Regions from separate parts of the Priestia sp. Y58 genome, predicted to be linked through region 2. Evidence: a T-box and tRNA genes for the amino acid it is inferred to sense, from the RefSeq annotation. Region 2 holds a T-box; the other holds one or more tRNA genes.
What was found. The T-box of region 2 lies ahead of pheS (phenylalanine--tRNA ligase subunit alpha). A T-box ahead of a tRNA ligase gene usually reads a tRNA of that ligase, here a tRNA-Phe.

Region 1: it has a tRNA-Phe gene. The T-box ahead of pheS (phenylalanine--tRNA ligase subunit alpha) is inferred to sense a tRNA for this amino acid. The anticodon was not compared.

The regions. Positions count from the first base shown of each region.
Region 1 covers NZ_JAKWFL010000006.1:335,778-342,876, reverse strand. The annotation lists gene MMB68_RS19735 (adenylosuccinate synthase) at 14-1,300, shown strand; tRNA gene MMB68_RS19730 (tRNA-Lys) at 1,469-1,541, shown strand; tRNA gene MMB68_RS19725 (tRNA-Glu) at 1,557-1,628, shown strand; tRNA gene MMB68_RS19720 (tRNA-Asp) at 1,664-1,739, shown strand; tRNA gene MMB68_RS19715 (tRNA-Phe) at 1,744-1,816, shown strand; gene yycF (response regulator YycF) at 2,079-2,786, shown strand; gene walK (cell wall metabolism sensor histidine kinase WalK) at 2,793-4,700, shown strand; gene MMB68_RS19700 (YycH family regulatory protein) at 4,691-6,058, shown strand; gene MMB68_RS19695 (two-component system regulatory protein YycI) at 6,045-6,824, shown strand; gene MMB68_RS19690 (MBL fold metallo-hydrolase) at 6,843-7,099, shown strand, end outside.
Region 2 covers NZ_JAKWFL010000001.1:943,583-950,681, reverse strand. The annotation lists gene MMB68_RS05005 (M42 family metallopeptidase) at 1-151, shown strand, start outside; gene sspI (small acid-soluble spore protein SspI) at 208-414, opposite strand; gene MMB68_RS04995 (TrmH family RNA methyltransferase) at 555-1,319, shown strand; T-box leader at 1,368-1,603, shown strand; gene pheS (phenylalanine--tRNA ligase subunit alpha) at 1,658-2,692, shown strand; gene pheT (phenylalanine--tRNA ligase subunit beta) at 2,706-5,120, shown strand; gene rnhC (ribonuclease HIII) at 5,154-6,068, opposite strand; gene zapA (cell division protein ZapA) at 6,212-6,472, shown strand; gene MMB68_RS04970 (CvpA family protein) at 6,469-7,026, shown strand.

The sequences.
Region 1 (7,099 bases), on a different contig from region 2:
AGGTGCTTAAGATATGTCTTCAGTCGTTGTAGTAGGAACACAATGGGGAGATGAAGGAAAAGGGAAGATTACAGACTTCCTATCAGAAAATGCAGAAGTGATTGCACGTTACCAAGGTGGGAACAATGCAGGTCACACAATTAAGTTTAATGGTGAAACTTATAAGTTACATTTAATTCCTTCAGGTATTTTTTATAATGACAAAACGTGTGTAATTGGAAACGGTATGGTTGTCGATCCAAAAGCGCTTGTTCAAGAATTAAAATACTTACATGATCGCGGTGTAACAACAGAAAACTTACGTATTAGTAACCGAGCTCATGTGATTCTCCCATATCATTTAAAATTAGATGAAGTTGAAGAAGAACGTAAAGGTGAAAATAAGATTGGTACAACGAAAAAAGGTATTGGACCAGCTTATATGGATAAAGCAGCACGTGTCGGTATTCGAATTGCCGATTTACTAGACCGTGAAGTATTTGAAGCAAAATTAACACAAAACTTAGCAGAAAAAAATCGCCTTCTTGAAAAAATGTATGAAGTAGAAGGCTTTACATTAGAAGAAATTTTAGATGAGTACTATGAGTATGGTCAACAAGTTGCAAAATACGTTGTTGATACATCAGTAGTATTAAATGATGCGTTAGACGAAGGACGTCGTGTACTATTTGAAGGCGCACAAGGTGTTATGTTAGATATCGACCAAGGAACATATCCATTTGTTACATCTTCAAACCCAGTAGCGGGTGGAGTAACAATTGGCTCGGGTGTAGGTCCATCTAAAATCAAACACGTTGTAGGTGTATCAAAAGCGTATACAACTCGTGTTGGTGACGGTCCTTTCCCAACTGAATTAACAAACGAAATCGGTGATCAAATCCGTGAAGTAGGACGTGAATATGGTACAACAACTGGTCGTCCTCGCCGTGTAGGTTGGTTCGACAGTGTAGTTGTACGTCATGCTCGTCGCGTTAGCGGAATCACAGATTTATCTTTAAACTCAATTGATGTATTAACGGGAATTGAGACATTAAAGATTTGTGTAGCTTACCGTTATAAAGGGGAAGTTATGGAAGAATTCCCTGCTAGCTTAAAAACACTTGCAGAATGTGAACCTGTATATGAAGAGCTTCCAGGTTGGACAGAAGATATTACGGGTGTGAAAACATTAGATGAGTTACCTGATAACGCTCGCCACTACTTAGAGCGCGTGTCTCAATTAACAGGTATTCCTTTATCTATTTTCTCTGTAGGTCCAGATCGTACACAAACAAATGTATTACGTGGTGTATATAGCTAAATAAAAAAGGTTAGCTCCTCGTGAGCTAACCTTTTTTATTTATAATTGGTGCTTTGTTAACAAGATTTTTAAAAAAAGCTCAATAATAAAAAGAAAGTTTTAAAAAAACTATTGCATTCATATGAAATATCATGTTATTATAATAAGCGTCGCTAAGAGATATAACATGAGCCATTAGCTCAGTTGGTAGAGCATCTGACTTTTAATCAGAGGGTCGAAGGTTCGAGTCCTTCATGGCTCACTTTTGTTACAACGTGGCCCGTTGGTCAAGCGGTTAAGACACCGCCCTTTCACGGCGGTAACACGGGTTCGAATCCCGTACGGGTCATTTTTAATATTTTTAATACATAGCATATAGACTGAGGTCCCGTGGTGTAGCGGTTAACATGCCTGCCTGTCACGCAGGAGATCGCGGGTTCGATTCCCGTCGGGACCGCCATTTTGGCTCGGTAGCTCAGTTGGTAGAGCAAAGGACTGAAAATCCTTGTGTCGGCGGTTCGATTCCGTCCCGAGCCATCAAAAAGCATGACTTTATTTAAAGTCATGCTTTTTTCTTTTATTTACATTTAAAAGAAAACGTTATTTGCTTTGTATCTCTTTTGTGGTAATATATTACTTTTGTATTTAGAGGTGGTTGAAAATCATATATCTTCATGTATAGTAGAGGATGAACTTGTGACGTTTCAAGGGTTATCAAGTATAATAAAACTACGGTATTCAAACAGTATGAATACTATCTTTTATATTTTGCTTCAACTAATAAAGGAGAACGATGATCATGGATAAACGTATTTTAGTCGTAGATGACGAAAAGCCGATTGCAGATATTTTAAAGTTTAATTTGCAAAAAGAAGGTTACGAAGTATTTTGTGCTTATGATGGCGTAGAAGCGCTTGAAAAAGTGGAAGAAGTACAGCCTGAAATGATTTTATTAGATATTATGCTTCCTCAGAAAGATGGAATGGAAGTTTGCCGAGAAGTGCGCAAAAAATATGATATGCCAATTATCATGTTAACAGCAAAAGACTCTGAAATTGACAAAGTTTTAGGTCTAGAATTAGGTGCAGATGATTATGTAACTAAGCCATTTAGTACGCGTGAATTATTAGCACGTGTAAAAGCTAATTTACGTAGACATCAGCAAGTAGCTGTTCCAACAGAAGAAAGCGAAACGAATGAAATTACAATTGGAGCACTTGTTATTCACCCAGATGCTTATATCGTGTCTAAGCGCGGAGAAACGATTGAACTGACTCATCGTGAATTTGAGCTGCTGCATTATTTAGCGAAGCACATTGGACAAGTTATGACGCGTGAACACTTGCTTCAAACTGTATGGGGCTATGACTATTTTGGTGATGTGCGTACGGTAGATGTAACAGTTCGAAGATTACGTGAAAAAATTGAAGATAATCCAAGCCATCCAATGTGGATTGTAACAAGACGTGGAGTAGGCTATTATTTACGCAGCCCAGAGCAGGAGTAATTTTAGATGAAGAAAGTAAGGCTCCTGCAATCTATTCATTTAAAGTTTGTATTGATTTATGTGCTGCTCATTTTAATTGCGATGCAAATTATTGGGGTCTATTTTGCACGACAATTAGAAAAAGAATTAGTTAACAACTTTCGAACGTCTCTTCAAGAGCGGACAGACTTGCTGACGTATAACATTGGACAAGAAATGGTGAAAAATCGTGATGATGATTCACCCACTCTTGAGGAAGACTTAAAGACTATTTTACGAGATTTTGCTTCAAGACCCAATTTAGCTTCAAATGATATGAATGACATCTCTGAAGTAAGAGTCATTGACCAAAATAGAAGAATCATTGCTACATCGAACTCAAATCCTCAACAGATCATAGGTAAAAAGACTAATGATTTGGCGATTACAAATGCGTTGTTAGCAGGAACGAACTCTGATAATGTATTTGTTGATCAAAGCGGACAGCGAATCAGAGTTATGATACAGCCTATTCGTTTACAGGATAAAGTAGGTGCCAGTCAATCAAATTCAACTAATAAAAATGGAAAAGTTCAGTCTAGCGAAGAAATCTTAGGTGCTATTTACTTAACAGCTTCCATGGAGCCTGTTTACGATCAAATGAGTAATATCAATCAGATCTTTAAAGCAGGTACGGTAATTGCTCTTTTTATTACAGCTGTTTTAGGCGTGTTTTTAGCTCAGACGATTACTCGTCCAATGTCTGAAATGAGAAAACAAGCACTTGAGATGGCCAAAGGGAATTTTACGAGAAAAGCTAAGGTATACGGATATGATGAAATTGGTCAGCTAGCTCTCACATTCAACAACTTAACAAGAAAGCTTCAAGAAGCACAGGCAACTACAGAAGGGGAGCGCCGTAAGCTTAGTTCAGTATTAGCTCATATGACGGACGGCGTTATTGCGACGGATCGAAAGGGAAGAGTAATTTTAATTAATGATCCAGCCGCAGCTATGCTAAATGTTTCACGTGAAACGGTTTTATCTGACCCAGTTGTTTCCCTATTAGATCTTGAAGAAACGCATACGTTTGAAAGCTTGCTCGCTAATCAAGAGTCATTAATTTTGGACTTTAGTACAAAATCGGATCCTTTTATTTTAAGAGCTACCATTTCTGCTATTCAAAAAGAGACCGGTTTTATTAACGGAATTATCATTGTCTTGCATGATATTACAGAGCAGGAGAAAATTGAACAAGATCGCCGAGAATTTGTAGCAAATGTTTCACATGAATTGCGTACGCCGTTAACAACGATGCGCAGTTATTTAGATGCGCTTGCAGACGGAGCATGGCAAGATAAGGACTTAGCTCCAACGTTTTTAAATGTAACGCAAACAGAAACAGAACGAATGATTCGTCTCGTTAACGACTTGCTTCAATTATCTAAGCTAGATAGCCAAGACTACCGATTTAGTCGTGACCCAATCAATTTTGTGAAGTTCTATCATTACATCATTGATCGCTTTGAAATGACAATTGAACAAGGTATTTCGTTCGTGCGCGACTTGCCAAATGAAGCAATCTATGTCGCTATCGATCAAGATAAAATTACACAAGTATTAGATAACATTATTTCCAATGCAATAAAATATTCACCTGAAGGCGGAACCATTACATTTTCAATTGCTCAGCATACGCATGAAATTGTTGTGAGCATTAAAGACCAAGGTATGGGAATTCCAAAATCAAATTTAGCTAAAATTTTCGAACGCTTCTATCGTGTAGATAAAGCACGAACGCGTAAATTAGGCGGAACAGGATTAGGGCTTGCTATTGCCAAGGAAATTATTGAAGCACATGATGGACGCATTTGGGCAGATAGTCAGGAAGGAAAAGGAACAACGATTTACTTTACTCTTCCGATTGAAAGTGAGAATGATGACGAATGGGAATGAGATATGAACATATCAAAACGGCCATCTTAGTTGTTCTCGTCGCTTCCAGTTTAATTATGACGTATCATATATGGACGTATCAGCCTTCTTATAAGGTCATTTCAAAAAATCAACATTTACAGGAAGTTGAAGTGAGTTCAAAAAGTAAAATAGAAGATCATATTCTTCCAACAGAAGTTCTCTATCATCGAAACGATAACCACTACATGTCTCACGACGAAGATGATGTAAACAAATGGGTAAATGAAATGAAAAAATGGAAATTTTCGAATGTGACGGACGTTTCGGATGCTATTTCTCCTGATGGATTTTTAAATTATGTCCATGGAAGTAATTCTATTGAAGTGCTGTATCCAGATGCGCTGCCGTTAAAAACATTTCAACAGCTTTTTTCATTTTCTCAAACGTCTTTGCCTAATCAAACATTTGACCGTGTACTCATTAAAATTAAGCGTACACCTTCCTTTTTCGTGAGCGTGTATCTTGTGAATTATGAGCAAAAAAAGATTTATTCGGTTACAGTCAAGAATTTGGCCAAAGATGATATCAAAGAATTAGAAGACAAAATGAAACGTACGTATGCCCCGAGCTTTGTATATAAAGAAAACAAAAATCGGTATATCTTCCTTCCGGAAAACAATATCACGATGAATAGTGAAGTCTACTATACGAGCATGAGGCATTTAGATATTGAGAAATATAAGGAAGCGCTTTTTAACAACCCAGACTATGCAAGGAAAGAAACGTCTACGAACCGAGATGTCTACACCGAAGGTACAAAAGTGATTAATGTTAATACGAAGACAGATGTGATGGAATATGTGAATCTTGTAAATTCCACGACCGAGGTAATGGAAGATTATAATTTAATAAATCGCAGCTTTAGCTTCGTTAATGACCACGGCGGCTGGACGGAATCTAATTACAGGTTCAACAGCTGGAATCGTATTACAAAAGAAATTAGCTATCGTTATTATAAAGATAACTATCCCGTGTACAGCAATCAGGGAATGACTGAAATATATCAGAGATGGGGAAATGCAGAGATTTTAAATTACCGTCGTCCTCTTTATCGTTTTGTAAGAGTACAGGATTCCAGTGTAGAAAAGCTGCAGTCATCTCAAAAGGTGATTCAATTAATCGAAAAACACCAAAACTTTGACCCGAATCTGTTAAAAGATATTTCAATAGGCTATCAGTTAGAAGAAGTCTCACAGCAGCCAAAAACCGGTGAAAAGACGGTTGAGTTTAATTCTAATTCTGTCAAACTCGTTCCTTCTTGGTTCTATTATTATAATAGCAAGTGGTATCGAATTGCACCGCCGACCGAAGGAGGCGATAACGATGGATTGGAATAGAACAAAAACCATCTTTATTTTCACTTTCTTGGTTCTTAATATTTACTTAGGCTATCAGATTTTTAAAACCCATCAAGAAGATCAGTACTCTCTATTTGTAGAGTCGAGTGTTGAAGAACAATTAACGAGTGAAGGTATTGAATATAAACATTTACCTACAGATGTGAAGGAAGCTTCATCGTTAAATGCTAAAAGCAAACTGTTTAAAGATGAAGATTTAAAAAAGCTTAAAGAACAAAAAGCAGCGCTGCTTGAGGAAAAAACAATTCGAAGCGTATTAGACAAACCTTTTTCAGTGCCTGAAAAAAATACAAAAGCAAAGCTAAGTCAATTTCTAAAACGATATGTGCTCTCGGGTGAAGATTATGAGCTATGGAATGTTAATAAAGAGAAAAAAACAGTTACATTCTTTCAACAATATAAGAAGCACAAAATCTACGACAATGAAAATGGCATGATTATTGCTCATTTAAATGATAAAGGTGAAATTGTTTCATATGAACAAACGATGCTAGGTTCTGTGAAAACGTTGGATGATGAGCAGGATGTTTTGTCCCCTTTAAAAGCATTAGAAAATTTGTTTTTGAAGGATGAATTGAAGAAGAAAGATAAAGTGACAGACGTAGAGTTTGGATACTATACGTTTGATCTGCCGTTATTAAATTCTCAAGTTTTAGCACCAACTTGGCATATTGTTGTAAATGGCGATACGAGTTATTTTGTAAATGCCTTTGAAGGGCAGATTATTAAAAAAGGAAATAAATAAGTATTTGGAGTGAGATAAATGAGCCTGCATTTCAGCGTGCTAGCCAGTGGGAGCACAGGAAATGCGATTTTAGTAAGTGATGGAGAACATTCCTTACTAGTTGATGCGGGGCTGAGCGGAAAGCAAATGGAAGCTCTCTTTCAACAAGTAAATCGCAATATCCCGGATTTATCAGGAATTTTAGTGACTCACGAACACAGTGACCATATTAAAGGACTAGGTGTTCTGGCACGTAAATATAAGCTCCCTATTTTCGCAAATGAAAAAACGTGGAA
Region 2 (7,099 bases):
GCCAGCACTTTCAATTACGATCGCAACTCGTTATATCCATTCTCATGCAGCGATGCTTCATCGTAATGATTATGAAAATGCAGTCAAATTAATTGCTGAAGTAATTAAACGCTTAGACCGTGATACGGTTAACGCAATTACGTATAATTAAAAAAAGCTCATTCTCCTAGGAGAATGAGCTTTTTGCTGTACAGAGGAAAAGGCTATTTATTTTAAACCGTTTTCAAGCGTTGTCAGAATTTCTTCTTTTTCTGATTCTGGAGACTTTTCCCAAAGCACCTCAAATAAAACACCAAGTCCAGGGAGCATTTTTTCTTCGCCGCTTTGAATAGCGTCAGAAATTGTAGCTTCAAGCTCTTCTTTTGAGTTTCCTGAAACGTTTGCAATAACAGCATTTCGTAAATTAAGATCCATCATTTTCACCTCAGCTATCGTAAAGTTACCAATAGTTTTTGTTTTCTTTGCGATTTCTATGTACAATAAAGTGAAACTTATCTAATGATTATTGAGCAAAATGTAATCGAACTATTTATTTTTGTATAGATAAAGGAGTTATGTTTGTGAAACAAATTGATTCAGTTAAAAATCCGCAGGTAAAAGCGTGGAAAAAGCTGCATAATAAAAAAGACCGTGATAAGCAGGGCCTTTTTATGGTAGAAGGCTTTCATTTAGTCGAAGAGGCTATCAAAAATAAGGATTGCGTAAAGGAACTAATTATACGCGAATCGACCGAAGTGCCCGCACAGTGGAACATAGACGGTATCGAAATAACCGTTGTAAACGAAGCAATTAGTAAGTTATTATCTGACACAGAAACACCTCAAGGAATTATTGCCGTGTGTTTTCAAACAAAGCATGCGGAAATTATTCATACAGCGCAGAAAGTATTGCTTTTAGATGCGGTGCAAGATCCAGGTAACCTAGGCACCATTATCCGAACCGCTGATGCTGCCGGAGTGGAGGCTATTATTGTTGGAGAGGGCAGCGTGGATGTGTACAACCCAAAAGTCGTTCGTTCAACGCAAGGAGCGATTTTTCATCTTCCAATTGTAAAAGGTGATTTACTCGAAATAATTTCACTGTTAAAAGAAAGAGGAATAGCGATTTACGGTACGTCGCTACAAAATGGAAAGGTCTACACGCACATAAAACCTTCAAACGAATTTGCGCTGATTGTAGGAAATGAAGGAAACGGCGTAAGCGAGAAAGTGCTGGAACAAACGGATCAGAATCTGTACATTCCTATCTATGGAAAGAGCGAGTCGCTAAATGTTGCCATCGCTTCTGGAATCTTACTTTATTATTTACGCGGAATGTAGTTGCATCGAGAACGTGTTTTCACTATAATAATACAATAGTTACATATGTAAAAAACGATGAAAGAGAGCAGTAGCTTATGTCCGTTTATGCAGGGAGAAAATGCCGTGACTGAAAGCATTTTTATAAATGTAATAAGTGAATTCACCTCTTGAGTTGACACTTAGACCATCTTACCTAGATGTAAAGGTGTTCCGGAGATTCCGTTAACTTGAATGAAGTGAACTGTATACGTCTGCGTATATAGTTAACAAGGGTGGTAACGCGACTAATCCTCGTCCCTTTTTTGGGAGGAGGTTTTTTTATTTGTCATTTTTTACGTTAAAAGGAGGAATAAGTGATGAAAGAACGTTTACAAGAACTTCAACAAGAAGCAATTGCAAAAGTCGAAGCAGCAAGTGCTTTAAAAGAATTAAACGACGTACGCGTAGCTTATTTAGGAAAGAAAGGCCCTATCACAGAAGTACTTCGCGGTATGGGAAAACTTTCAGCTGAAGAGCGTCCTGTAATGGGAGCACTTGCAAATGAAGTGCGTGAAGCTATTGCATCTAAAATTGAAGAAAAACAAACGGCGTTAGAAGCAGCTGAGGTAGAGCGCAAACTTGCTTCAGAAACAATCGACGTAACGCTGCCAGGACGCCCTGTTAAAGCGGGTACGCATCACCCGCTAACAAGCGTGATTGAAGAAGTAGAAGATTTATTCTTAGGAATGGGCTATGAAGTAGCAGAAGGACCGGAAGTAGAGCAGGACTACTATAATTTCGAAGCGCTGAACTTGCCAAAAGGTCACCCAGCACGTGATATGCAAGATACGTTCTATATTACGGAAGAAACGCTTCTTCGCACGCATACATCAACTGTTCAAGCTCGTGTTATGAACAAGAATGAAGGCAAAGGACCTGTTAAAATTATTTGCCCGGGTAAAGTGTATCGCCGCGATGACGATGATGCTACGCATTCTCATCAATTCATGCAAATTGAAGGTCTTGTAGTAGACGAAAACATTCGTATGAGTGATTTAAAAGGCACGCTTGAAGTATTTGTGAAAAAGATGTTCGGTGCAGACCGTGAAATTCGTCTTCGTCCAAGTTTCTTCCCGTTCACTGAGCCGTCTGTAGAAGTAGACGTATCGTGTGCAAAATGTGGAGGTAAAGGATGTAATGTATGTAAACAAACAGGCTGGATTGAAATTTTAGGAGCCGGCATGGTTCATCCAAACGTTCTTGAAATGGCTGGATACGATTCAACTAAATATCGTGGTTTTGCTTTCGGAATCGGTGTAGAGCGTATTGCTATGTTAAAACACGGCGTGGATGATATTCGTCATTTCTATACAAATGATGTTCGTTTCTTAGATCAATTTAAACAAGTATAAAGGAGGGACTACGATGTTTGTATCTTATCGTTGGTTACAAGAGTATGTTGACTTATCAGGCGTAACGGCAGAAGAGTTAGCAGATAAAATCACAAAAAGTGGAATTGAAGTTGAAGGTGTAGAAAACTTAAATAAAGGCATCAGCGGAGTAGTAATTGGTCACGTTGTAGAACGTGAACAGCATCCAAATGCTGATAAATTAAGCCGCTGTCAAGTAGATCTTGGCGGAGGAGAAATCGTTCAAATCGTGTGCGGAGCACCGAACGTGGCACAAGGTCAAAAAGTAGCGGTTGCAAAAGTGGGAGCTGTACTTCCAGGTAACTTTAAAATCAAGCGTGCTAAGCTTCGCGGTGAAGAATCGAACGGTATGATTTGTTCTCTTCAAGAGCTTGGCATTGAAGGCAAGCTTGTGGCAAAAGATTATCAAGAAGGCATCTTCGTGTTCCCAAGCGATGCTGAAGTAGGAGCGGATGCACTAGATGCATTAAACTTAAACGATGAAGTATTAGAACTAGGGCTAACACCAAACCGTTCAGACTGCTTAAGTATGTTAGGTGTAGCGCATGAAGTGGCTGCTATTTTACGTCGTGAAGTGAAGTACCCGTCAGTAAACGTGCAAACGTCTGATGAGCAAGCAGCTGATTATATTTCCGTTAAAGTAGAGGCAAAAGAAGACAATCCCCTTTACGTAGCGCGCGTTGTGAAAAACGTAAAAATTGCTCCGTCACCATTATGGATGCAAACGCGTTTAATGGCAGCTGGTATTCGACCTCATAACAACGTTGTTGATATTACCAACTATATTTTGCTTGAATACGGCCAGCCGCTGCATGCTTTTGACTATGATCGTCTTGGTTCAAAGGAAATTGTTGTACGTCACGCGTCAGAAGGCGAGAAGTTTGTAACACTTGATGACCAAGAGCGCGTATTAAAAGGCAATCAGCTTGTCATTACAAACGGAAGTGAGCCGGTAGCTCTTGCAGGTGTAATGGGCGGAGCGAACTCCGAAGTAAAAGACGATACGGTAAATGTTCTCATTGAATCAGCTTACTTCAAAGGCTTAACGGTTCGCCAAGCTTCAAAAGACCACGGTCTTCGCAGTGAGGCAAGCGCTCGTTTTGAAAAAGGAATTGATCCTAACCGTACGCGTGTAGCTGCTGACCGCGCAGCAGAATTAATGGCTGAATACGCTTCAGGTGAAGTGGTAAGCGGTACTGTAGAAGTAGATACACTAACTGTGGAACCTGCTGTTGTAGCTGTGTCACTTGGACGTATTAACGATGTGCTTGGTACAGAGCTATCAATGGAAGAAGTACAAGACATTATGAACCGTCTTCAATTTGAAAACAAAGTGGAAGACGAAACCATTGTTGTAACAGTGCCAACTCGTCGAGGCGATATTACAATTGAAGAAGATATCGTCGAGGAAGTAGCGCGTATGTATGGCTATGACAACCTTCCTACAACACTTCCTGTAACAGTGGCAACTCCAGGGAAATTAACGGAGTATCAGCTTGGACGCCGTAAAGTTCGCCGTTTCTTAGAAGGTGCGGGACTAGCACAAACAACAACATATTCGTTAACGAGCGCTGAAAAAGCTACTCAGTTTGCACTAAATGCAACAAGTACAATTGGTTTAGCAATGCCGATGAGTGAAGATCGCAGCATCCTTCGTCAAAGCTTAGTGCCTCATTTGCTAGAAGCAGTGAAGCATAATAATGCTCGCCAATCGGATTCTATTGCACTATACGAAACAGGCTCAGTGTTCTTATCTAAAGGTGAAGGAGAATTACCGGATGAGCAGGAGCGCGTAGCTGGGGCAATCACGGGTCTATGGCATGCTCACGGCTGGCAAGGTGAAAAGAAAGTCGTTGATTTCTATGTGATTAAAGGTGTACTAGAAGGGTTATTTGCACAGCTTGGTTTAGAGAAACGAATCTCATATGCTCCTGTGAAAAAACACGGTATGCACCCTGGACGTACAGCGGCTGTATGGTTAGATGAAAAAGAAATTGGATACGTAGGTCAAGTTCATCCTGTTGCTCAGAAACAGTATGGTCTTCGTGAAACATACGTATTTGAATTACACCTTCAAGAGCTATTAGCTGCAGATGTCGAAGAAGTTCGTTATTCAGCTATTCCAAGATTCCCATCTATTACACGTGATATTGCACTTGTTGTAGATAAAAACGTTCTTGCAGGAGAAGTTCAGCGCGTCATCTATACGACGGGCGGAGAACTTTTAAAAGACGTGACGGTATTTGATCTATATGAAGGAGAGCGTATGGAAGAAGGCAAGAAATCTGTAGCTTTCTCTTTACGTTACTTAGATCCTGAACGTACATTAACTGATGAAGAAGTAGCAAAAGCACATGGTGCAGTGTTAGAGGCTGTAGAAAAAGAATTTGGTGCAACGCTTCGTTCATAAGAATAAGAAAAGAGATGTGGATTTCCACATCTCTTATTTTTTAGCTAATTTTAAAGCTTTTTCTGTATTAGCAAAATGAATTTTAGCTAAAGAGTTCAGCGCATTCAAGCCATGTTTTTTAATGATTTTAGCAGCGGCGATATCAACTTGTGCGCCAGCTCCGCGAGGAATAACCATCCCGGTCTTTTCCGTCAGCAAATCCATTTGTTTTAAAAATGCGTATCTGGCAATAATGGAAGCAGCAGCTACAGATAAATGAACGCTCTCTCCTTTTGTGCTGAAAAAGACATTTTCTTTGATAATTTCTTTTTCCTTTACCACATGTTTATAATAGGTGTTTTTTTCGACAAACTGGTCAATTAAAATGGCATCGGGTTTTTCAGGGTCTAATTTTTTTAACACGTTGGATAAAGCTTTGTTGTGTAACAGAGCTTTCATTTTACCTTGTGACATGCCTTTTTCTTGAAATGCATTATACTTTTTGTTATGTAAAACAAGCAAACTATAGGGAATAAACGAAACAAGCTGCTTGGCAATTTCAATGATCTTAGCATCCGTTAACTCTTTTGAATCTCGTACTCCTAATTCTTTTAACAAAGGAAGCTGCTCTTTTTGAACATAGGCAGCAACTACGGTCATAGGACCAAAATAATCTCCCGTCCCTACCTCGTCAGAACCGATGACCGATAGTGAGCTGAAGTTTGATGGGAGGTGTGAGACAGGAGCCTTTTTCGCAGCATCTAAAGGGCCTCCCCACTTAGCCGCTTCTGTTTCAGCTTCTTTTCCTTGAAAAAGTACTTTTCCAGAGCGGTACGCAGTGATAGAACAGCCGGGAGTTTTAGCTGCAAAAATACTTCCCTGCGGAAGTTTGGGCTGTAGATAGGATGTGTAATGAAGCTTCATTTTAGCTATTTGATCAGCTGATACCTTAATAACAGCATGTGACATAATGCTTCACTCCTTTCGGGATATTTTAGTTTACTTTATAAGCACTATCCCTTATGATAGCTTAAATATAGATATGTTTCCATTGAAGTCTTCTTCGTGGTATGATAGGGATTAGGATTTTTCGTGGAACGGAGGATTTTCTCGTGTCAAGACAAGATAAAACACGTGCGACAGTTGACATCTTTGGTCAGCAGTACAGCATCGTCGGTAGCGAAAGTACAAGCCATATTCGACTTGTCGCCTCTATAGTGGATGAAAAAATGCGTGAAATCAGTACTAAAAACCCTTCTTTAGATATCAATAAATTAGCAGTATTAACAGCTGTGAATGCTGTACACGAATATATAAAACTGAAAGAAGACTATGAGAGACTTGAACAAAAACTTTATGGAAAAGAGGAATGACTGAGTCAATGCTTAATATCATTTTAATTATATTGCTTCTTTTAGGCTTTGTAACAGGTCTTAAAAGAGGATTTATTTTGCAGCTCATTCATATTGTCAGTTTTGCGGTTTCGTTTATCGTCGCTTATATGTTTAGTGGAGATTTGGCAAGCCGACTTCGCTTGCTGATTCCGTTTCCGGACAATATTCAGCAGCAAAGTGTCGCATCGTTTGTATTTGATTCTGGAACGATAGAAGACGCTTTTTATCGAATGATTGCATTTGCGATTTTATTTTTTGCTACTCACATTGTACTTCGCCTTGCAGGCTCTGTCTTAACGGCTTTAACCGAACTGCCAATTCTGCGCCAGTTAAATAAATGGGGCGGAGGTGCACTTGGATTCGTTGAAGTGTATATCATCGTTTTTATTTTGTTATACATTGGAGCCGTGATTCCTGTAAGTGAAATTCAAACGCCAATTCAACAGTCTTCAATTGCAATCAATATCGTACAAAATACTCCATACTTATCGTCTGCGATTCAAGATTTGTGGACTCAGTATGGTGTAATGTAATGAAATTACAATAGTTTGTTGAGAGGGTGTGTCGAAAGTGTCATAATACTTTTGAGATACCCTCTTTTTTTAT